Regions from separate parts of the Paenarthrobacter sp. RAF54_2 genome, predicted to be linked through region 2. Evidence: predicted binding sites of a transcription regulator. Region 2 holds the regulator's gene; each other region holds the start of a gene.

Region 1 (8,064 bases), on a different contig from region 2:
CCACCAGCGCCGATGTAGCCAAGGCTTCAGCAACTGATCTCGTCGAAGCCATCAACAGGATGACTGCACAAGCACAACCGGACAACTGGGCCCTTCTGCAGGGCACGACGCCAGCAGGCGAGCGGATGGTTGTCCTGGCCCGTAGGCCGCTACGGTGGATCGATTACCCGGTCTTCGACCTCCATACTGAGGTGAGCCTCGCGTATGCAGACCAACGGGACGATGGTTTGCCAACCGAAACCGCTTTGAACCGTCTCCGCCAAATCGAGGACAACATCACTGCAGCACTCGGGCCGCGAGGGATCCTCGTGGCCCATGAAACAGCGGCTGGAACCAGAGTGCTCCACTATTACACTGATTCCGACGACCAGAACGGACATGCGTCTATCGAAGCAGCTGCCCGCTTAGTTGACGCTGCCACTACCCAAGTACCCGATCCTGGATGGACGGATCTGCGCCAATTCTCATAGGAGCCAGGGTGCTCCGTCCAACAGACCCAGCCCTGCACCTCCTTTGCCGCAGAGCGCCTCGCAAAGTACAGGTTTTCGGGGCACCTGCCCACAGTCGAAATTGTTTGTGGAACGCCGCGCTTGGGGCCTTTAGAGATGAATGTGGTGTTTTCACAGCGCTATTTGGCACACCCCTCAGCCCGGTAAGGGATCGGCTTACGGCCGCTCTGAAGGGACCTGAACGAAGCCTGTGGCAGACCCGCACGTCGCTCTCAGCCGCTGGTTACCGGATGACAGACTGCACGTATGGACCGGATGAACCGCACAGCGCTCCACCACGCAGCCCCTGGAAAATGATGTTGCCACCGCAGAGGCGCACTTGGCCGACGGTGCTTCGCCCGATGCCCAGGACAAGGCCGGATTCACGCCACTACATTTTGCTGCGCAGGAATATGCTGTCGCCGCAGCTGCTGCTTTGCTCCGTGCCGGCGCCACTGTTGACCTGCAAAACGGCTGGGGCAACACTGCGCTCTTTACTGCTGTCGGTAATTCAAACGGCCGTGGCGAACTGATCAAACTCCTGCTTTCGTACGGAGCTGATCCATTCTGCATCAACGGAGGTGGCAAGACCCCCGTTGGGTTTGCACGACTGATCGGCAATTACGACGTCGTAGTGAATGACCCTCTCGGTGCCACCTTTATCCTGATGCCATGGAAAGAGTGCTGCTCGACCAAGTCATCATGACCGACTACGGCCAGTTCGACCTGCATTGGGCCGGCTATGGCTTCGATGGAATCTTTGAACGCTTCTTCGACGACCAGGTCAATGGCCTGGTCGGGGCGTCCAATGCGGATGGGATCTATCTCCACTTCGGCCGACGATCGGGAGGGTCTGACGTGCGCATCGTGCTCCTGGATGAGGCACCTGAGCTGAACCCCGCTTCCCCATGGGAGGACATCGTCGAGGTGTCCTTCACTCTTCCCGAGGGACATTTCATACGGTGGACTTCCTGGGGCGACGAGAACAGCGGCGAACTACGCGATGTGACGCCCGGCAGCTACCGATTGCGGACCAGTGCCCGAGGCCGCGACGAAGGCCATGACGGAGAATTCTCCGACGAGGTGGTCGATCATTACCTGCTGGAGATGTGGCCAGCCTCGCCGCAGCCGGACGCCATCCTATGCTCCAGCAGCAAGGACGCTGAGTACTGGCACAAGACGTGGGGAAGTCGCCGCTGAACACAGGAGTGGATTCTTCATAAGCGCTGTCCACGCCCACGCTTTGTGGGCGCGCCGATGAGGTGGCCGTTGCCCTCAGGCTGCGGCTGACCTAACAACGACGCTCTCAGAGGAGAGGACCAGAGCGTTCAGGGATCGCCCTACGGGCGCGACTCATTGGAAGACTCCTGGGCACGTAACCAGGAGATGCCCTTGTCTCTAATGGCGTCCAAGACCTCACGGGCGACGTCTTGAGTGGATCGGTTCGGTTGGATAGCAAACCAGGTGTCGGTTCCCCATACGAGTATTCCCAAACGCTTTGATGTCGTGACAGGACCCAAGACGTTTGCGCTCGGCTGCACGCCCATCCACTTCTCCCTCTCACGCTTGGTGTTCCAAGCCTGGCGGTCGACTGCAGAAAGGTTCACCGTGAAGCGCACCTCATCCGCTGTACTGGACGTTGATCTCTGAATGCCCAGTAATAACCAATGAGTGGCGGACGGAAGCTCGAACTGTGTTCCGCTTCCGCGGAAGCCAAGGCGACGCAGCTCCGGCGCCAATTCCGTGCGCACCATCGAACGAAAGTGGTCCTGCGCAGTGCCTCCAACGATGCTCACGGCTTGAGCATAGCTGCAGCATCGGAGCAGCGGACAGTGGACAATCGTGGCCGTAGAAGGATCCTTTACCGGTCGGTCATGCGGGAGCCTCTGCTAGGCGGTTAGACTCAATTGACGCTTACGAAATGGCGAACTGTGAGTATGTCATCTACGAAGGCACCGCTGACCACTGGCCGGATTAACGTCTTGGCCGTTGTGGCCATTGCCCTGGCCGGCATCGCCTTTGCCGGTATTTGGTTCTTTGGCCTCGGGATTCTTGCGACTTTCGCTGTGGGGGCTGGACACGTCTCGTTGAATCAGATCAAGCGAAAAAACGAGAGGGGTCGCTCTATGGCGATAGCGGCCCTCGTTCTCGGCTACGGACTTGCCACTTGGGCCCTGATCAACGTGCTGACCTACATCCCTGTTGCACTACAACAGATGTCTAGCTAGACCGACCCCTCATTACGGCCCGCTGAAGGATCCTTGGCCGGACATGGCGTGACGGCTCCATAGGAGCCCACTTCATTTCTTCGATTGCGCCACATATACTCAGGTCGAACCTGCCCAAGATGCGTATACCCGGTAAGTGCGTGTCCTGCCCGTAGTTTGGTGAGGGTGGTTGCCTGTTCGAGCCAGGCCAGGTCCTGGAGGACCACCGCTCTACGGGAGCGATCGGGGACTCCGCCCAACTCCAAGCGCCCGGATAAGGATCCTTTACCGGACAGTTGCACATGGCTTTGTGGGCCCTATTCGCTGGCCTCGAGTCGAGCCCGGACCTCAAGCGGCTGAATGTCATAGCCCGTTGCGCGAACGCCAGACCAGTTAAGTCCCACGAGAATGCCATCTCGTTCGAGTGCATCAATCCACTGTGTGCGCCACACGGTAAGGGGGATTGCCTCTGCTTCGAAGGCTCGATACGCCGGAATGCTGCTGGTCACTTTCTCAGCTCTGCTTCGGAGCGACCAGAACGGCATGCTGCGTTCGCCATCTCCATTGGGGGGTGTAGGGAAACCATGTGAATCGCGGATTCCCCACACTTGCTGGTGCAGGATGACCTCTTGATAAAAGCGGCTCGCCTGGGCCGCGCTGATACTCACACCCACAGCCTAAATCACTGCCCTGAACCGGGTCCGTAAAAGATTCCCCAAACACAAGAGCAGGCGCAAGTATCCCCTTGAGGGATTCTCCTGCGGACACGATGGCGGGCTCAAGAATGGCAACTCTGCCACTATGATTTGCTCATGAGCGGCGAGGAAACTGAGAGCGTGAGACTCCTGTTTCTCCAGGATCAGGTTGGCTTGCTACCCAGCGAACAATATCCGGATGTCGCGGCAAGTTTGCTCGTCGGTGGCTACGATTCCCCGGCGCTCCGGGAATTGGCCGGATACTCACCAAATGATCCGCGGGGAGCCAGGGACTTATGGATCCAAGCCAGGAAGGAACTGGGAAAGCCATTTGAGGACGATGGTGTTGCCCGCCGTATCTTGGTTCGAAGCTGGCTGAGTGAAATTGTTGGCGGGACTTTGGCGCCGCGCACGGGTGTAGGTCTGGTCTTCGGGAAGGGTTGGCTGGTGCTGGGGCAGCCCCCGGAACTGAATCATTTGGTTGCTCTCATGGATGACTGGGACGACATGCCACAAAAACGGGACGCCATTGGCACCGAGATCATGGACGCAGCCCGCCAAGCACTGACTGTGTGGTAGACGGTGTGCAACTGTTCCTAGCTTCCTCTGCAGCCAACTTTGTCTGACGGCATTGCGAACCCACGCATCCCGCTAAGGGATCGTCTACGGGCGTATCGAGGAATCTGCAATCAGGAACCCGAAACTACACTGGTTTGTGCGGTGCCACTTACTCTGGCTAAAGATCTATCGGAGGTTCCTAGGAGGGGTTTTGCAGCTTGAGTTTCATGCCGGGCGTGAAGGATGCAGTGGCTTCTGGGGACAATGACCACATTCCGGGAAGCTTGTTATCCGTTACCAACTGCCGAACTGGTATTCCAAAGCGTGCCGCTACGGCCCCTGGGTTGTCTCCTTCAACAACGGTATAGATATCTGGGCGGCCCGATGCGTCCTTTTGATAACCGCCGGCCGCTCCTGCGCGCAGGTAGTCGACCCCTCGCAGGTCCACGACAGTTCCCACCGCTGGCTCTGCGTCCACCGGATTCGCCTGGAATGCTTTGAGGCTGGCTTCTTTGAGCTCAAATGCTTTCGCGATGGATGCCCAGGTGTCCCCTGCGACAGTCGTGTACGTCACTGGCAGTTTGTAAGAGCTCAGCCCCACCGTGCCAGCCACATCAGGGGTGGGTGCACTGGAACTGGATGCAACAGCCGCCGCTGCCGCTGCTACAGGGGACGCACTGGAGGTAGTGGGGGACGGCGACGGCTCCGAATAGGAACATGATGTCAGCAACATCGCCGACGCCGCGAGAAGCCCGGCGCTCCCTATTTTCCAAGCTCCCAGTTTGCCCCCACGCATGTAAGCCCCCAAATCATCCCCTAAGTTGCTCTGCTACAGATCCGAACGTTTAGTCGTGCCCGGCACGGCTCACTCAGACTAAACCAACCCTTCACCTACAGCCGCTTCAGGCTCTGCCATTCCTATGACTTTTGGCGATAAATGGCGGTCTTTTTGCGACGCTATTTATCGCATGGCGCAGCCCGCAAGGGGAACCCTTACCGGGCGCATGGGGGCGCCGGTATTAGAGACTTCTGCGCACCCAGGCAGTAACTTTTGGTGAAACCACTCAGCCAACTCGGGGGATGATGCAGGCCTATGAAGCCTTATCGCATAAATGTCGGCATCGAGTACCGGACAATCCGCGCCACGACGCCGCTCGTCGAACTAACCGCAACGGAGGAGGATCTCAACTTTCGCTTTCGGTTCGGTCTTGGGCGCATCTTCGGGCCATGGCCCTTCCGCAGGGAACAGGTAATCGAGGTCTTCACTACTCGTGGATTGTTCTCTAAGCGGATCCACATCCGCGGCGGCGGCTTTGAACTCTTCGTCTTTGCGGTTCCTCCCGAACCACTGCTTCTAACCCTCGAGGAACTCGGCTACCCCGTGGACTGGATCTTGCGACGATGACCGGGGCGAAGTCTGCATGGAGTCGGCTGCCCGCAAGGGCATCCCTCGTCGGGCGTCCGGCATCGCCCAGGACCACCTACGGGCGTGGCACGATGAGAGCTGGAGACTGCTTGGGCGAATATGGAGCTGCGACTTGGTAAACACGGGATCTCGTAGTGGTTTGATCACTTGCAGAACTGCTTTTCAAGTGACACGTGGCGCCACCGCGCCACGGCCGTCTTAGTAGTTGTTAGTTTGTCGATTGCTTATCTAAGCGCTGCTGGTGTCCCCCAGTCTTTGTTTACTGATCTGCTGATAGGTCTGCTGCTCGTCTCAGGATTTGTCTTGGTCGTTCTTATCAACTGGGCGGGATTCAGGGAGGATGCTGAGAAAAGGGCTGGCTACACAACCATCCGCCTTGGGAACAAGAAAATAATGCAACGAGATCCTTATATGGGCCGCATCATCCGACTAGCCCACGCGGACTATCTCGAGCGCCGGCACTTCGCCGAGATCTTGGAACGAACTAAAGCCGAAGCGGAGAAGCAGCAGGCGCCTTAGAACAACGTCCGTAAGGCGGTGGTCCACCGGGAGCCTCACTGGCCCGAATGGGGATCCTTTACCGGGCGCTACCGATTCGTCTACGTGTTGTCGTGCTGAGGGTGGACGTTGCTCGACGCTCCGCCACTGATTGCTCACCAGCGCGTTTCCTGGCGACATCGTGACAGAGTTGCGCAGGATGGATCAGCTCATGGTTTGCGGGTGGTGGCTTCAGCGGTCATCTGCGCTTTTGTATCTGCAATTATCTGGAGGAAACGTTGACGCTCCAAGGGTGTTGCGCCCGCCAGGCGAATGACCCTGCCCAGGTATGGATCCCGCTGCATCAGCTCGTTACGACTCGTCCTAAGAGTCGTATACCCTGCCCGCTTCTCCGCGCGCTCCCGGACGGCACACCAATTGATGAGCACGATGACAGGGATGACACTGGCCGCCATACAGGCGACCATGGTGTTGGTGAACCAGGACTGCGGCATGCCGGAGTTGTTCATAATCAGAGTCACTAGGCAGATGGCAAGCGATATCGTCGTAAACCGGTAGCGCCATCGCCACAAAATGAACGCGGTGGGACCATCGATCAATCCACCTTCTGACGACATATTTATCCCACTGTCCATTACATATCGAAGGTCTGATCGGCGGTGTTCCGACTGATACAGCCCCTGCTGTGCCGAGAGCCCCATCAAAGCTAGCCTAGTCAGAAGCCCAAATCCTACGCGGCTACTTGAGGATAATATGCCAACTTGACCGTAGGTCTGCTGCACTGGGCCCGCAGCAAATTCCTAGCGCCCGGTAGAGGATCCTCTACCGGACACTTCTATCAGGTAGCACCCGAGGGCCGTTGGAGGGTCCCAGGGGGGCGATGGAACAATTGAGCCGTGAGTGAGGACGAGAGCAGTGAGAACGTAGCCCCTGAGCCAGGCGAGCACGACCCCTCCGAAGGCGAACCCACCGAAGAGGCAGAGGACGCGGAGGGGAAAACTACCTCTAAGCGAGGCGAGCATGTGGTAGCCCTCGATGACATCCTTAGACAGGCGGATGAGGCTACTGGGGACGAGCCTGAAGGGGCACGTCATAGCATCGATGTTGAGCGTTTGAACGTCAACCAGGAGCAACTGGAACGCATGCATCGCCTCGTGTCCCAACCATGGGTGCAGGATTACGCGGCCAGACAGATAGCTACCTCTGGCATCACTGACGCACTCCGACGAATGACGAGCAACCTGAGCGACATCTATCCAAGCCCTGGTGTAGCCGCTGCCGTTGAAGCCATGCGTAAGGCTGTGACCATCGACCTTCCTCAACCGGTAGGTGGGAAAGGGGTATGGGGACTGTTCGGTGACCTTCAGCTAAAACAGCAGAAGTTGTTTGAGCCCTTTGCGGCAGCCATCGTGGGGGACATTGGGAGACTAGCAAGGAACGCTGCGCTTGCTGGCTATGCCAGGAAAACGCAGGAGTTCTTGACGACAACGGAGAGTTTGCGTTATCGCTGGAACCGTCCGGTATGGCACTACACCAACGGCTATGCGTTGATGTCCATCCTCAGAAACAAGTGCCTATGGGCTTCCAATCCTGCACACCTCAATGATGCAACGGAGATCAGGCACGGGTTCGAATTCTTACAGGAAGCTCACTGGAAAACACATAAGAAAGCTCCTTCCCATGGTCACGACGCTGACCAGTGGGAGGCCGTAAACGCCGTTCTGCGTGAGGTTCTCGATGAGGACTATTTCAGCGACATCATCAATGAGGTTTATTTGATATCAGCCTCGGCAAAGCCAGACAGCCTAACACTGTGGAGAAACTATGCCGATGGTGATGGTTTCGCCATAGGCATCGATACTGCAGTCGAGTTGTCTGCTGACGGACTGGAAGTAGAGGAGACAAGCCACGACGATCATGCCCCTAACGGTATTCCGCCCATCAGTGGCTGGTATCGGGTCGAGTACAAGGACAGCCAGAAACGGCGGCTGGCTAACGAGTTCATCGAGAGTGCTGTTACGGACATCTTGGCAGCAGGCAAAAGCAACGTTTCGCCGGTAGTTAGCGAACTTCGGAAGCAGGCGGTCATCCTTGCATCCGTGATGAAACATGAGGCGTTCCAGGACGAACGGGAGGTGCGGTGGATATCCACCAATTTCAGTGAGGACTTCGACCCTATTCACTACGAGCAT
Region 2 (8,064 bases):
CAGTGGATCCCAAGCCTGCAAACGGCACCAACGTCGAGTTTGTAGTACCCGCAGAGCCGCTGGTTCACGACGGCGTGGGAACCATCACCATGCGCGTCCACGAGCGTGGAGTCGGCGAAACCCAATCGTGTGGCACCGGGGCTTGTGCCGCCGCCGTCGCGATCCGTCATTGGGCTGGCAGCAGCGCCCCCAACTCTTGGCACGTCAACGTTCCCGGTGGCGTGGTGGACGTGAAGTTCTTCCCGGGTGAGGATGGCCGGGAACACGTTGAGCTCAGCGGCCCCGCAGTCATTGTGGCTGGTGGGATGCTTTCCTGACGCGAAGGATCCTGAAAGACTTCGAAGTGCTCTCGCGGGAAACCGTGAAGGACTTGTCCAGTTCGTTGGCCAGCCAGCGTTGGAGGGAGTCCGAGCCCAGGTTCTTCTGAACCACCATCCACGCGTTGCCGCCAGGTGCCAGCCGGGGCAGCCACGTCAGGAGCAGCGAGTGTAGTTCGTCCTTGCCGATGCGGATAGGCGGGTTGGACCAGATCGTGTCGAATTCGACGCCGGGGTCTACCTCATCCGGGAGGCTGGCCTTCACGTTGTTCAAGCCCAGGGCAGCCGCGTTCTCGTTGGTCAACGCGATGCAGCGCTCGTTGACATCCACGGCGTAGACCTGTGCCAGGGGCGCCATGAGCCCCATCGTGAGGGCGACAGGACCCCAACCGCACCCAATATCCAGCAGGTTGCCCCGGGGCGAAGGCGGTGGAACCTCGGCCAAAAGTACCTTGGTGCCCTTGTCCACACCGTCGGGGCTGAAGATGCCCGACGACGTCTGCACATGACGGGTAGCTCCAGCCAGTTCCACAGTGAGGGGCTTGCGGGTGAACGGACCGGCCGGTTGGGCGCTGAAATAGTGTGCAGACTCCATAATTTGCCAGATTAGTTGGCTATCGGCGGCTTGGGAAACTGCCCTCGGGCCGGGACAGTTTGACAGTGCTGCTAATGTGGAAGGCATGTTCTTGATCTTTGAGTAATCAGCCCGAGCCGACCCTTTCACGTCGGCAAGGCACCTGCCCGCGATGCAGGCCCGCTTGGCGTATCAGCCCAGCTCATGGCCATTCCGCCCGCAGGTTCCGTCCGGCAGACTCCGCAATCGCCCGTTGTTGGTTGATCGCCGTTGCTCAGTAGAACATGTCCCACCCCAGCTGTCGCGAAAGCAGTGGCCCTGCCATCTGCTGTTAGCTCTTGGTTTATGGGTTTGGCGATGAATTCTCCTGCAGGACAGGACCTCCCGCGGACCAACCCGCTCGATCCAAGCACCACAGGAGGCCCTATATGGCCGAAGCTCGTCAGCCCACCGCGAATACCGTCCCATTGGACGCAAAACAGCACTATTCTGGATATGCCGAACAGTCTAAGGAGACCATGACCACCCAGAAGCACTCCGGATCCGATTCCGACGCCCAGGACATGAGTCCTGAACAAATCCAGGCCGTCATTGACCGGATTCTTTCCAAGGATGTACCCGCACAGGCATCCGATGACAATGATGCCAAAGGTGTTTTCGGCAGGGCACAAGCGATCTCCACGCTTGACCACGAACACAGCATTTACGACGGCGACCAGGAAGACCTGGCGGACCGACGTGCGCTCCGCCGCACCGCGGGCCTTTCCACCGAACTCGAAGACGTCACAGAGGTTGAGTACCGGCAGCTGCGCCTGGAGCGCGTTGTCCTGGCTGGCCTGTGGACAGAAGGCACTTTGGCTGACGCCGAGAATTCGCTTCGCGAACTCGCAGCATTGGCAGAGACAGCAGGATCCGAGGTCCTAGACGGCCTGGTTCAGCGGCGCACAAAGCCGGACCCCGGCACGTTCCTCGGATCGGGCAAGGCCCAGGAACTCAAGGACATCGTGGCCGCCACTGGCGCCGATACCGTGGTGGTCGACACCGAGCTTTCCCCCTCGCAGCGACGCGGACTTGAGGACATCGTCAAGGTCAAGGTGGTGGACAGGACCACGCTGATCCTGGATATCTTCGCGCAGCATGCCAAGAGTCGCGAAGGTAAGGCACAGGTTGAACTCGCACAGCTGGAGTACCTGCTTCCCAGGCTTCGTGGTTGGGGTGACTCCATGTCCCGCCAGGCCGGTGGCCAAGTGGGTGGAGCCGGTGCCGGTATGGGTTCGCGTGGTCCAGGTGAAACAAAGATCGAGCTTGACCGCCGAAGGATCCGGACGCGCATGGCCAAGCTGCGTCGGGAGATCGCCGCGATGAAGCCGGCGCGCGAGACCAAGCGGGCCAACCGCCGTCGTAATGCCGTACCCTCGGTCGCAATCGCCGGCTATACCAACGCTGGAAAGTCTTCGCTCCTGAACCGGCTGACCGATGCTGGGGTGCTGGTGGAAAACGCCCTGTTCGCCACCCTGGACCCGACCGTCAGGAAGGCACAGACCCCGGATGGCATCGGCTACACGCTGGCTGACACCGTTGGATTCGTCCGCTCGCTGCCTACGCAGCTGGTGGAAGCCTTCCGCTCCACACTGGAAGAAGTAGCGGACGCAGACCTGATCCTGCATGTCGTGGATGCCTCCCACCCGGACCCGGAAGGGCAAATCGCGGCGGTGCGTGCTGTGTTCACCGAGGTTGACGCCCGCAAGGTTCCGGAAATCATCGTCCTGAACAAGGTGGACGTAGCGGATCCTTTCGTCGTGGAACGCCTGAAGCAGAAAGAGCCGCGGCACGCCGTGGTTTCCACCCGCACGGGCCAGGGCATACCTGAACTCCTGGAAGAGATCAGCCGGTCGATTCCCCGGCCGGGAGTCCGCCTCGAGGTCCTCATCCCGTATGACCGTGGTGACATGGTCAACAAGCTGCACAACTCCGATTCGGAAATCCTGAGCCTCGAGCACGAGGAAAACGGAACCCGCGTGGTGGCCATGGTTCGTGAAGGATTGGCCGCCGAGCTGGAGTCATTCGTCAGCAATGGTTGAGAAGGTCGCGGCGGACGTCGTCGAGTCAGTGGGGGAGAAGTTCACCCTCGAGCTGTTGGACAAAGCTGTTGACGGGATGGGCGGTCAAAGCCGTTCAGGCCAGCACGAGATGGCAAGGCAAGTCACCAGGGCCATCGAGTCCGGTGAACATCTGCTGGTCCAGGCCGGAACGGGAACGGGTAAGTCCTTGGCTTACCTGATTCCGTTGATCGCCCATTCCATGGACAGCGACAAACCGACGCTTGTGTCCACCGCTACCTTGGCCCTGCAAACACAGATTGTGGGCCGGGACCTGCCCCGGCTGTTGGAGACGATAAGCCCGGCCCTCGAGCGTCCCGTGAACGTGGCGCTCGTCAAGGGCCGGGCAAACTATGTTTGCCTGCAAAAGCTGGAGGGTGGCTTCCCCAGTGAAGAACCGTCAGAGGGCCAACTTTTTTCCCTGGGTGAGGACACCAGCGTGCCGCATTTCGCAGCAGCGGTTGGCGGCCCGTCGTCGCAATTGGGCAAGGAAGTCATCCGGCTCCGTGAATGGGCCGAAAAGACGGCCACGGGCGACCGCGATGAACTGATGCCGGGCGTTACCGACCGCGCCTGGAGGCAGGTCTCCGTGACGTCCATGGAGTGCCTCGGAGCGCAAAAGTGCCCGCTCGCTGAGGAATGCTTCAGCGAGCAGGCGCGGGCCCGGGCGGCTGAGGCGGACGTCGTGGTCACCAACCATGCCATGCTTGCCGTCAGTGCCTTCGAAGGGCTTGCTGTACTGCCCGAGTACGACGTCGTTGTGGTTGATGAAGCTCATGAGCTGCAGGACAGGGTCACGGGGGCCGTCACGGGCCAGCTGTCCGTAGCAATGGTGCATGCTGCGGCTTCGAGCGCGCGTAAGCACACCGCCATTACCGTAGACGCCCTGAACGCGGCAGCCGACCGACTGGACATGGCCATTGCCGGAGTCCCCAACGGACTGCTGCCCAACGGGCTCAACGACGAACAACTGGACTGCCTGGACCAACTGCGTGATGCCACACGCGCTGCGTTGTCTGACTCGAAGACTGACTCTTCAAACGCGGTCGACGGCGGCCGGCAGCTTGCGCGCTCACGGCTCATGCTCATTCTGGAACTGTGCGAGCGGATGCTCGCAGCCAAGGAGAACCGCGAAGTGGTGTGGTTCTCCAGGAACAGCACCTTCGATCCCCAGCAGGGGTACTCCCCGCCGGATGAGACCGCTCCCGCACTGATCAACATCGCTCCGCTTAGCGTTGCCGGCCGGCTGCGGGAAGGCCTTTTCGCAGGGCACACAGTGGTGCTTACTTCTGCCACGCTCGCTATTGGATCCGCCTTTGAGCCTGCCGCCGGTGGCCTGGGGCTGATTGGAGAGGGTGCACCGAGCTGGACTGGGTTGGACGTCGGATCGCCTTTTGATTATCCGAAGCAGGGCGTCCTTTACGTGGCCAAGCACCTGCCCAAGCCCGGCAGGGGCACTTCTCCTGAAGCCCTCGATGAGCTAGAAGACCTCATCCGTGCATCCGGCGGGGGAGCACTGTGCCTGTTCTCCTCACGTCGGGCGGCCGAGGAAGCCGCAGAGGCGATGCGCCCACGTCTGGATGTGGACATCCTCTGCCAGGGCGAATCCACTATGGCAGCACTGGTGAAGCAGTTTGCCGATGAACCGGACACCTGCCTCTTCGGCACCATGTCCCTGTGGCAGGGCGTCGACGTCCCTGGCGGTTCATGCCGCCTTGTGGTGATTGACCGCATTCCGTTCCCCCGGCCCGATGATCCGCTGATGACTGCTCGCTCGCGGGCCGTTGCGCAATCTGGGGGCAACGGGTTCATGGCGGTGTCAGCTACGCACGCGGCAATTCGTCTGGCTCAGGGAGCAGGACGCCTCATCCGTTCTACCGGCGATAAAGGCGTGGTCGCCGTCCTGGACTCACGGCTATCCACCGAAAGGTACGGCGGGTTCCTGCGTGCCGCTTTGCCACCCTTCTGGGCAACGACGGATCGTAATGTTGTGCGCGGCGTCCTGGAACGCTTGAGCGGGAAGAAAACGTAGGCGAACGCCTTAGAGGGAGCGCAGGACCGAAACGACCTTGCCCATAATGGTGGCTTGGTCTCCCAGTATCGGTTCGTACTGCGTGTTCTGGGGGAGCAGCCACGTGTGGCCGTCCCGCTGGCGGAAGGTTTTTACCGTGGCTTCGTCATCCAGGAGTGCTGCCACGATGTCACCGTTGATGGCGTCATTCTGGCGCCGGACAACTACCCAGTCACCGTCACAAATTGCGGCGTCGATCATTGAGTCACCAGCGACCTTCAGCATGAACAGTTCGCCGTGGCCCACCAGTTGCCGGGGCAGGGGCAGGACGTCCTCAATAGTCTGGTCTGCGAGGATGGGGCCACCGGCCGCGATGCGTCCCACCAGGGGCACCATGGCGGTGTCGCTGGCACTGGCCAACTCCGTCACGGCGAGTCCACCTGCGCTACGCAGTGTGGTAGCTGCTTCGACTCCGGGAATTGTCCCGCCGTCAAGGGTCAAAGGCATGAGGACTTCCATGGCGCGGGGGCGCTTGGGATCTCTGCGCAGGTAGCCGAGCTTCTCCAACTGGGAGAGCTGATGGGTGACGCTGGACAGGCTCGCCAGACCAACGGTGTCACCAATTTCGCGCATGCTGGGCGGATAGCCGTTGTCATTGACGGACCGCTGGATAGTTTCCAGGATTTTCTTCTGCCGGACAGTCAGGCTTTTGGGACTCTTTTGAGGCTGCTGGCTCCGCAGGGGTACCCCGCCGCCGGTGGCTTTCGCTGCCATGTTCGCCAATGCCCTTCTGTTCCGCCCGGTCACGGTCTGAAGTGTGCCCGGGGATGTTGGATCTGAAAAAATGTCAGACCCTCCTGTTCCACTGAAACAGTGCCTGTTTCTTCACTCAAACCTAGGCCAGGCACAGGCGTTTATCAAACATTCGTTCTAGCGAGTCTCGACACCGTTCGTTGATAAGTGCTAAAAATGTCATAGCAAGGTTCGAATATGTGTTCTATAAAAGTTGAACCTGGCTCGGATGTTCGAAGAAAGTGTTCGAATATCCGAGGCGGGTCCAACGAACACAAGGAATTGGCAGCCGGCAACGGGCATCCGATGCAGGCAATCGCTCAGAAGGGCTCAGCTCATGTCCGCAATCTCTACGTTCCACGAATTCCGCAACACCCCGGCGCCTACGCGTCTCCGGCTTACCCGGCGCGGCAGGATCGTGTTCTTCGGCATCCCCGCCATGCTGCTGCTTGCCGCGCTGCTGAGCCTTGCCGGCTTCATCAACTCTCCGGCCAAGGCTTCGGATTCCCAGTCCCAACTGCAGCCGCCGGTGGCCGTCACGGTTACTGTCCAGCCCGGGCAGTCACTGTGGGGCATCGCCGGTGCGGCCGCGCCGGAGCGGGACCCGCGTGATGTCATCGCAGAAATCATCCAGTTGAACGATCTCCGCGGAGGACGCATCCAACCCGGCCAGCAACTGTTCGTTCCCGCCAATTGAGTAGCCAGACGGCCGTGAGTGGGCGTCCCTGGCGTCACAGTTACTCTGCAGTCGCACCGGCACCTTAAACTGTCTTGGTGAGTGACCAGCTTGAGCGACTTGACCGACTTCCCCTCCGGACCAACCTGCGTGGACTGAGCCCCTATGGCGCGCCGCAGCTTGATGTCCCCATTTTGCTCAACGTCAACGAGAACACCCATGGCGTGCCGGCCGATGTGCAAGCGGCCATTACCGAGGCCGTTGCGGCCGCGGCCATGGGCCTGAACCGATACCCTGACCGCGAGTTCACCGAACTTCGTGAATCCCTCGCCGATTACCTCGGTCACGGGCTTTCCGCGGACAACATCTGGGCGGCCAACGGCTCCAACGAGGTCCTGCAGCAGATTCTGCAGGCCTTCGGAGGTCCGGGGCGCAAGGCATTGGGCTTCCCTCCCACGTATTCCATGTACCCGCTGCTCGCCAGTGGCACGGACACTGAGTACGTCCGTGGAGTGCGAGCTGATGACTATGGCCTGGATGCGGCTTCCGCTGCTGCCCAGGTGAAGGAGACTGGCGCGAATATCGTGTTCCTGTGCTCTCCGAACAACCCCACGGGAACGGGTCTCGGCCTGGATGTGGTCGAAGCCGTGTATGAAGCCGGCGAGGCCAGCCAGGCTATCGTCATCGTGGATGAGGCCTACCACGAGTTCGCGCACGAGAACACGCCCAGCGCGCTGACGCTGCTTCCCGGGCGGGAGCGTTTGATCGTCTCGCGCACCATGAGCAAGGCCTTTGCCCTGGCAGGTGCGCGCCTGGGCTACATGGCTGCCGCACCTGAGGTTGCTGACGCCATCAGGCTCGTCCGGCTGCCTTACCACCTCTCAGCGGTCACGCAAGCCACGGCCCTGGCTGCCCTCAACCACCGCGAAGCGCTCATGGCCGACGTCGAGGACATCAAGGTCCAACGGGACCGGATTGTGACCGAGCTCCTCCGAATGGGACTCAAGCCGGCGGCTTCGGACTCGAACTATGTGTTCTTCGGTGGGCTTTCGAACCCACATGCGATCTGGCAGGGCTTGCTGGATGCGGGCGTCCTGATCCGCGACGTCGGCATTCCCGGACACTTGCGGGTGACTGCAGGAACAGAAAAGGAAACAACGGCCTTCCTTGAGGCCTTGGAAGCCCTTCTGGACAGCCCTGCGTCCCAGCCCAACTAAACTTGTCAATAGACCCACCCCATTCTTCGTGTATAAGGACGTCCCAATGAGCGAAACCGGCGCCAAGCCGTCCGCTGACCGCACTGCGCGCATGGAGCGCACCACCAGCGAATCCTCCGTCCTGGTGGAGATCAACCTGGATGGCACCGGTGTCTCGGACATCAGCACCACGGTTCCCTTCTATGACCACATGCTGACGGCGTTGTGCAAGCACTCCCTGATCGACATGACCGTCAAGGCCACGGGTGACACCCACATCGATGCCCACCACACCGTGGAGGATGTGGCCATTACTTTTGGTGAGGTCTTGCGTACTGCCTTGGGCAACAAAGCCGGAATCCGCCGCTTTGGCGAAGCTACGGTTCCATTGGACGAAGC
Region 3 (8,064 bases), on a different contig from region 2:
CGTCCGAGGTCTCCATGACCTGCGAGCGCACCAGGCCGCTGGGGCTCGGAACCTCAGCGAACGGCTGCGGTTCCAGGGCCAGGGCGCTGGTGTAGAACAGGACGGCTTCGTCGAAGTGCTGCCAGGGCTGGGCCAAATTAACGTGGTCAATCACCGCGTTTTGCACGTTGGAAACGTGTTCCGACCCCTCGCCAAACTCGTGCGTCCACGCGGCGGTCCCGTCCGGGCTGCCCTGGCACAGGAAGATTTCGGTGGAGTCCGGGGCGGAGATGCCTTGGAACACTTCCTCGTCAGCCTGGACCTTGCGTGCCACCACGGGGGCCTTGAGTTGCTGGGCGCGAGCGGAGGCAATCACTGGAGAGTCGACGTCGAACCCTAGGGCGGCAATAGCCGGTTCGGCATGCTGTGCAGCTTGCTCGTTGATGATCACGCGCGCCTGGCCCATGGTCCAGAGCTGGACGTCCTTAGTGCGGTGGCGGCCCTCAAACTCGAACCCGAGCTGGCCCAGGAGCTTCTCCAGCTGGGCGGTGTCGTCAGCCTTGACCTCGGCGAAGTTGAAGCCAGCGGGTTCGTTCACCTTGGGCAGCGTGGCCAGTTCCATGGGATAACGACGCCGGGAGGCGCTTCCATTGCCGGCTGCGGAATCCGCGGAGGTGCTTTCGAGCCACTTGGCGCTCTGCTCCTCCAGCCAGATCAGGGAACGCATGGCGTCCACGGCTGTCCGCTCGACATCGGACTGGCGGAAGACATCGTTGAAAACTTCCAGCGAAACCGGACCCGTATAGCCGGCGCGGACCACGTGGCCCATGAACTTGGCAAGCTCGAACTGACCCTCGCCAGGGAAAACGCGGTAGTGGCGGCTCCAGGAAAGGACGTCCATGGAAAGTTTAGGGGCGTCGGCCACCTGGACGAAGAAGATTTTCTCCGCGTTGATGTCCTCGATCGGCGCGGTGTCCCAGTCGCGGGAAAGGATGTGGAAGGAGTCCAGACACGTGCCCAAGTTGGGGTGGTCAACCATCTCGACCAAGCGATACGCGTGCTCGTAATCGTTGACGTACTTGCCCCAGGCCAATGCTTCGTAGGCAACTTTGACGCCGTGGTCCCCCGCCAGTTCAGCAAGCTCTGCCAGTTGGGAGGCACGAAGTTCGTCGTCATCAATGGTTGCCGTCGCCACGTTGGAGCAGACCAGGATGGTGTCCATGCCCAGGCGTTCCATCAGATTGAATTTCGCCTCCGCCCTGCGAAGGTTGGTTTTGAGCAGCTCCGGAGTGACGCCGTCGAAATCGCGGAACGGCTGGTACAGGTCCAGACCCAAGCCGAGATCGGCGGCCATTTTCCGTACGTCTTCAGGGCTGAGCGGCGAGGTGACGAGGTCCTGCTCGAAGATTTCGATGCCGTCAAACCCCGCGATTGCGCAGGCCTGCATCTTCTCTTTCAGTGTGCCGGAGAGGCATACGGTGGCGATTCCGGTTCGCATCAGTGGCCCGCCTTCGTCAGCTCAGGGGCCAGTGAGGCTGCGGCATCTTCCACGGCGATCAGCTCCAGGAAGTGTGCCCGCATGCGGTCGCGATCGGCGTCTCGTCCTGTGAAGAGCTGGAAAGCGTCGGCCGCCTGACCGACTGCCATCCTGCCGCCGTCGAGGACGTCGCAACCCTTGGCGCGCGCCTCGCGGACCAGCTGCGTCTCGATGGGGCGATAGACGATGTCGGCGACCCAGTGCCGCGGTTCCAGGAGGTCGATGTCCAGGGGCAGTCCCGGATGGGCGGCCATACCAATGGGGGTGCAGTGCACCAGGCCATCCGCGAGCGGCATGATCTGCGGCAAGTCAGTGGGAGTGCGCGGCGTGACTGTGGCCGCCGGGAAAAGTCCGCCTAGTTCCTCGGCACGATCGGCTGCGCGGGCTGCATCCATGTCCACGAGGTCCAGCACGCCGACCCCGGCCTTAAGCAACGCGTAGGCGACGGCGGACCCGGCACCGCCAGCACCAAGCTGGACCACGTGATCGAGCTTGGCATCAGGGAGTCCGCTGGTGAGGGCCGCGCCGAAACCCGAGAAGTCAGTGTTGTGGCCGATAAACCGACCATCCTGAATCAGAACTGTATTGACGGCACCCAGGCGACGGGCGTCGTCGGAAATTTCGTCAAGATGCTCCAGCACCAGCTGCTTGCACGGGTGCGTGATGTTCAGGCCATTGAAGCCCATGCGGTGGGCTGCGGTGAGGAGATCCCCGACGGCGGTGGCCGGCAAGGCCAGGTCCAGCAGGTCGATGGGGCGGTACAGCAAGCGAAGGCCCTGCACGTCGGCTTCGCGTTCGTGCATGGGTGGCGTGAGCGAGGGCATGACCCCTTCGCCCATGAGGCCCACCAGAACGGACTCGGCTCGATTGCTCATCCTAAAGCTCCTTTGACTTCAGCACCCCGGGCTGTTGGCGCTTTTCGGGCGTCGCCAGGCCGGGTGCTATTTAGATTACTACAAGTGTTCATATTCCGCACGCTTGTTCTTATCGCGAACATTTGCACTCCCCTCACCCAACTATGGGGACAGATAACGCCCCACTGGGGGCTCATAGCGACATGTCCTGTCCCCCAGTTGGGTTAGCGCTGGGGCAGGCGGGCCGCGAGTTCAGCCGCGGCCTCCTGCAACGTGGGTACGTGGGCGATGAGTTCGTCCATGGTGAGACGAAAAACCGGCACGGCCGTGGCAAGAGACGCAAAGGCGTGGCCCTGGGAATTGAGGACCGGCACCGCGACGGCGCGCATGCCGATCTCGTTTTCTTCATCCATCACCGCGTAGCCCTGCCGGCGCACCTGCTCAATCTCCGCCCGGAATGCAGCCCGGTCGGTAATGGAGCGCTCAGTGAGAGGCTCCAAAGGCAACTCTTCGAGCAGTCGTTCGCGTTCGGCGTCGTTCTCAAAAGCGACGATCGCCTTGCCCACGGACGTCGTGTGCAGCGCGCCCAAATGACCGGGATCGCTGGTGACACGGAAGGTCTTGGGGCCGTCCACCTTATTGACTGTCAGATGATGGTTGCCGTCGCGCACGGAGAGGATGGTTGCCTCCTCGGTCTTCTCGGTGACGCGCTGGAGTACGGGAAGTGCCGTTGCTGCGAAGCCATGGTGGTTGGACACCCGCTGGCCCAGCTGGAAGACCCGCAATCCCAGGTGATATCGACGGCCGTCCGGCTCGTAGTCCACGAATCCATCGCGCGTCAGCGAGCCGAGCAGCCGGTAGGTGGTGCTGAACGGAAGTCCCGCACTCCGGGCCAGATCCGCGGCACTCGCACCCTTGGGCTCATTTCCCAGCAATACCAACAGGCCCAGGGCCTTGCCGACCATGTCGGTCTTTGTGTCCTCTTTCACACTCATGCTTAGATGCTCTCACATCGTGAGAGCTATTTCTAGATCGTGGGGACAAGTCTTGACAAGTGACCCCAGTCACGGCCACTATTGCTGTATTGCACAAGTAGCTCTCACCATGTGGTTACTTTGGGATTGATCCGGCCGCACCTCGCTCTGGTCTTCCCGCAGAAGCCAGACCCGCGACATCGTCGTCACAGAAGGAACACCCATGAGCCACACAATGCCGTCAGCGACGCCAGGCAAAGTTACCCCAGCAGGAACACCCAAGAAGGCGGCACTCGCCAGCTTCCTGGGAAGCGCAGTGGAGTACTACGACTTCTTCATCTTCGGCTCCGCCGCAGCCCTGATCTTCCCCCACGTGTTCTTCCCGGACGCAGACACCAACGCATCCATCATGTCCTTCGCAACGTTCGGCTTCGCCTACGTTGCCCGCCCTGTGGGCGCTGTCATCCTGGGCCACTTCGGCGACAGGATCGGCCGGCAGAAGGTCCTCATGTTCACACTGGTCCTGATGGGTGCCGCGACTTTCGTGATCGGCTGCCTCCCGGACTTCAAGACCATTGGCTGGTGGGCTCCCGTCCTGCTGGTACTTGCCCGCCTTGCCCAAGGTCTTTCGGCTGCCGGTGAGCAGGCCGGTGCCTCGTCAATGACGCTGGAGCACGCTCCGGACAACCGCCGCTCGTTCTTCACCTCGTGGACACTGACCGGCACCCAAGGCGGCCAGATTTTGGCAGCGCTCGTCTTCATTCCAGTACTCGCGCTCCCGGACGAGATCAAGTACGGCATTGGCTGGCGCATCCCGTTCTGGCTCAGTGCCGTAGTAGTCATCGTGGCGTTCTTCATCCGACGCACCCTGCACGAGCCGCCGGCATTCGCAGAGGCCAAGAAGAACAACCAGATCGCCAAGCTGCCCATCGCCGACCTCCTCAAGCTGCACTGGCGCGACGTCCTCCGCGTGGTGTGCTGCGCCTTCATCGCCGCCGTGAGTACCGTATTTGGAACTCTGGCCATCAAGTACGCCCAGGACGTGGCCCACGTCAGCGGCACCATCACCTTGTGGCTCGTTGTAGTAGCCAACATTGTGGCCCTCGGTACACAGCCGCTGTTCGGCATGCTCGCTGACAAGATGGGCCGCAAGCCCGTCTTCATCTACGGCGCCATCGCCAGCGCCATCATGACTCCGGTGTTCCTGCTGACTTTGGAATCGGGAGTCGTCCCGCTCATGTTCCTGGTCTCCGTGGTGTTCTTCTCCTTCGGGTATGCAGCCGCCAACGCCGTGTGGCCGTCCTTCTACGGTGAAATGTTCAGCACCAAGGTCCGCTTCTCCGGTTTGGCAATCGGTACGCAGCTCGGCTTCCTCATGGCAGGCTTTGCTCCGACCATCGTCACCGCGCTCGGTGGCACCAAGCCTGGCGGCTGGGTGCAGATCTCCATCTTCACTGCAGTCATCTGCGTGATCGCGGCGGTCTCAGCCATGACGGCACGCGAGTCAGCAAAGGTCCCGACGGCGGAACTCGGCCTGAGCGAGTAAGTCGCCGCAGCGGCACCTGCACTTATTTGGCGCGGGCAACGGAAAAGCCCGGAATGTCCTTTGACATTCCGGGCTTTTCGCTGTCTCCCGTGAGTTCGCAACCAGCTGCAACAGAGCTCGCCAAGATTCATTCGTCCCAGGACGCGGAGACAGATTCGATGAACGCCTGATCGTCAGAGTGCCGATCACCCTCAGCAACCGCCGCGGCCCGCCTACACGCCTCGATTTCGAAATTGGCCGCCTTCACATCCGGCACCCAGATTTGCACCATGCGACACCCCCGCTCCCGCATTTGGTTCGATGTGAATTGACCCTCTCCTGGACTCCCATACTCCATTGTTACGTGCCACGGAGTAACTACCGCGGGTTCAGCGCCACCGGTTTGAACTTCCCAGCACCCGTTCCGGAGTACATCAGCAGCGTTCCGTCCCCTGCAACTCCCACCACGGAGGGGTCGCCAGTACCGGTAAACCCGTTGCCGAGGGCAGCGATGCTGGAGAACATGTTCCATCCTGAACCGAGGTAGGAGCGTGTAAGGAAGCCGCCAGCGCCGTTCCCCGGGTAGAGCCAGAGTCCGCCATCACCGGAACGGCCAACGAGGTCTTCCCTTCCGTCGCCGTTGAAGTCACCGGCCTGAAGGACCAGGTTAAACACGTCCCACCCGGTGCCGATCTGCTTGCGCGCAAGAAAGCCTCCGGAGCCGTTGCCGGGGTAGACCCACAGCACACCATCGCCGGACTGGCCAACGATGTCCGGCTTTCCGTCGCCCGTGAAATCGCCCGGGGCCAGCAACTGCTCGAAGCCCTGCCATCCGGTGCCAATTTGTTTACGTGCAAGGAACTGTCCCGTGCCGTCGGTCGGGTAAAGCCACAGTGTCCCATCGGAAGCCCTGGCCACAAGATCGGGGTGCGAATCGCCGTCGAAATCTCCCGCACTCAACACAGACGTGAACTGGCCCCAGCCCCACCCGACTTGAACACGCGGAAGGAAACTGCCGGATCCGTTGCCCGGGTAAAGCCACAATGCGCCGTCGGTTGCGCGCGCCAGGATGTCGGCGACAGTATCGCCGTCGAAATCGCCCGCTTCCCACACCTGAAGGAACTGGTTCCAGCCGGTCCCGATCGCCAGCCGATCCGCGAAGCCACTGCCGTCGCCCGGATAGAGGGTCATGCCCCCGCCCGCTGCTGCGGTCAGGACGTCCACGCGCTTGTCGCCCGTGAAATCCCGGCCGCCAACGATGTCACCTACCCCGTTCCAACCAGTTCCGACGGCGGCACGCGGCAGGAAGCCGCCCTTGCCGTCGCCGGGGTAGACGTAGAGGGTGCCGTCGCTGGCCCGGGCAAGCAGACCCGGGGCGCCGCCGCCGAATGAACCTGAGGCTGCCAGACCATTGAAGGAATCCCAGCCCTGGCCGATCTGCGTTTGGGCGAGGAAACCACCCGTGCCATTGCCTGGGTACAACCACAGGCGGCCATCAGAGCCGGCAGCAATCAGGTCACTCCGGCCATCCGCGTTGAAGTCCCCCGCCGCGACCAACTGGGTGAAGCCCTGCCAACCAAAACCGATCTGGCTCCGGGTGAGGAAACCGCCCTTGCCGTTGCCGGGATAAAGCCAGAGTGCGCCGTCGCTGGTCCGGGCCAGGATGTCCGCGAAGCCGTCACCATTGAAGTCCGACGTTCCAAGTACGGCGTTGAAAATGCCCCAGCCCGAGCCGATCTGCACCGGATCATCCAGCCGGTTTCCCGGGAGGCCACTGAAGAGCAGCAGGGAACCGTCGGCCTCGCGCGAGATGACGTCCGCCAGTTTGTCGCCGTCAAAGTCGCCTGCGGAGAAGCGCATGCGCGCCTTGAGTTTGGGATCGGCGTTGATGGTGACAGTCGCCGAGGTTGTGGAGACGGAGTTGATCGTAACCTGGGTGCCCGTATATGTGGTGAAGGTGCTGCCGGCTTGCCAGGCGTGGTTCTTGGCGTAGTACTGTTCCTGGAACGGGATGGTAGATGGCATGAGAATCAGCGATGAGGCGATCGTGGCGCCGCCGCGTTGGACGATCTTGACGCCCCTGTTGCCAGGGGGCCTGCCCTGCTCCCCGAGATAACTGTCGTACCCCGCAGGCTCTCTCAGCTCCAAATAATAGGCTTCCCCGCTGACGGGGTCCGTGAACTTGATGGCCCTCTGCGCGTCGGTGCCTCCCCACGGCTTCAGCGTGTAGCTTTTGACGCCTGTGGCCACCCCGACATCCCGAATTTCGTCGCCGCGGCCCAGCCCCGCGTAGTCCCAGAAGCTGGAGCTCACCACCGGCTGGGCGTACTGCGCCGCGCCCATGAGGTCCGTGGTGTCCCCGTATTCTCGGATGTAGCAGGAGCTATCCGTGAACCGCCCGGTGCTATCCACCCCGACGTCGGACGCGCCACTGTAGCACTGCAACGCGTCGGCGTGCATCAGTCCGATGACGTGCCCGAATTCATGGCTCATGACGTTGTTGGAGAAGTTGCTGATTTGCGGCATCAGCACCCGCCCGCTGTAGCTGCCACTGCTGTAGCCCACGCCCAGGGCGTTCCCGGAAAGCGTGGACGTCGGAATGAAGATCACCAGTGCCGTGTACGGGCTGGCTGTCCACTTCAACTCGCTGGTGATGATGGACATGATGGTGCTGTAACTGTCAGTCGACTTGGCTTTGGATTGGAACCCGGAGACCTTGCTGTCCACAGTCATGGACAGCTTGTTGTCCGTCATGGCTTTCCAGTAGCTGCTGGTGGCCGCGACCGTCTGCTCGGCCCCTGACATGGAGATTGGGTTGGTGTTATCGGCCAGTTTGGCCGTCACCAAACGGACCCGGATATCGCCATTGGGACCGGCTGCTGCTGCGCCCGCGCCGAGAAGGGATTCGACGTCGGTGATCTCGCCACTGCTGGACGGGGCCTGTCCGGGCGGCGTCTCGAAGACGTGCTCCGAATGCGGTGTCCCCTCGAAGAACCGTACGTTCGGATTATCGGGTGTGGGTTCCGGCACTGCCGAAGCAGGGGCCTGGACGAAAAACAGGCCGGTGGTGAAAACCACCAGGCCTGTGGACACCGCGATTGCGCGCCGCAAAAAACCCATTGAATCTCCCCGGGGACGGAGTCTGTGGTTCCTGTGAGTCTCAAGAACCGTGATCAGGCTACAGCCGAGCCGGCA

What was found. The regulator LexA, encoded in region 2, represses DNA repair genes until DNA is damaged. The targets are predictions, from matches to a motif close to TCGAACANNTGTTCGA.
Region 1: the regulator LexA is predicted to act here: its motif matches at 4,786-4,801, upstream of AB4Y87_RS11295 (LysM peptidoglycan-binding domain-containing protein).
Region 3: the regulator LexA is predicted to act here: its motif matches at 2,487-2,502, upstream of AB4Y87_RS13525 (shikimate dehydrogenase).

What each region holds. Positions count from the first base shown of each region.
Region 1 is NZ_JBFRDV010000009.1:72,171-80,234, forward strand. It holds gene AB4Y87_RS11260 (DUF695 domain-containing protein) at 1-470, shown strand, start outside; gene AB4Y87_RS11265 (ankyrin repeat domain-containing protein) at 796-1,194, shown strand; gene AB4Y87_RS11270 (hypothetical protein) at 1,161-1,688, shown strand; gene AB4Y87_RS11275 (DUF4304 domain-containing protein) at 1,829-2,284, opposite strand; gene AB4Y87_RS11280 (DUF4190 domain-containing protein) at 2,426-2,716, shown strand; gene AB4Y87_RS11285 (DUF2750 domain-containing protein) at 3,013-3,363, opposite strand; gene AB4Y87_RS11290 (hypothetical protein) at 3,508-3,969, shown strand; gene AB4Y87_RS11295 (LysM peptidoglycan-binding domain-containing protein) at 4,148-4,522, opposite strand; gene AB4Y87_RS11300 (hypothetical protein) at 5,042-5,353, shown strand; gene AB4Y87_RS11305 (hypothetical protein) at 5,678-5,893, shown strand; gene AB4Y87_RS11310 (hypothetical protein) at 6,082-6,393, opposite strand; gene AB4Y87_RS11315 (DUF2971 domain-containing protein) at 6,769-8,064, shown strand, end outside.
Region 2 is NZ_JBFRDV010000019.1:75,120-83,183, forward strand. It holds gene dapF (diaminopimelate epimerase) at 1-317, shown strand, start outside; gene AB4Y87_RS18765 (class I SAM-dependent methyltransferase) at 289-912, opposite strand; gene hflX (GTPase HflX) at 1,410-2,972, shown strand; gene AB4Y87_RS18775 (ATP-dependent DNA helicase) at 2,965-5,022, shown strand; gene lexA (transcriptional repressor LexA) at 5,032-5,775, opposite strand; gene AB4Y87_RS18785 (LysM peptidoglycan-binding domain-containing protein) at 6,131-6,490, shown strand; gene AB4Y87_RS18790 (histidinol-phosphate transaminase) at 6,568-7,686, shown strand; gene hisB (imidazoleglycerol-phosphate dehydratase HisB) at 7,733-8,064, shown strand, end outside.
Region 3 is NZ_JBFRDV010000012.1:50,601-58,664, forward strand. It holds gene AB4Y87_RS13520 (bifunctional sugar phosphate isomerase/epimerase/4-hydroxyphenylpyruvate dioxygenase family protein) at 1-1,477, opposite strand, end outside; gene AB4Y87_RS13525 (shikimate dehydrogenase) at 1,477-2,391, opposite strand; gene AB4Y87_RS13530 (IclR family transcriptional regulator) at 2,595-3,365, opposite strand; gene AB4Y87_RS13535 (MFS transporter) at 3,568-4,890, shown strand; gene AB4Y87_RS13540 (antitoxin MazE-like protein) at 5,018-5,227, opposite strand; gene AB4Y87_RS13545 (FG-GAP repeat domain-containing protein) at 5,248-7,989, opposite strand.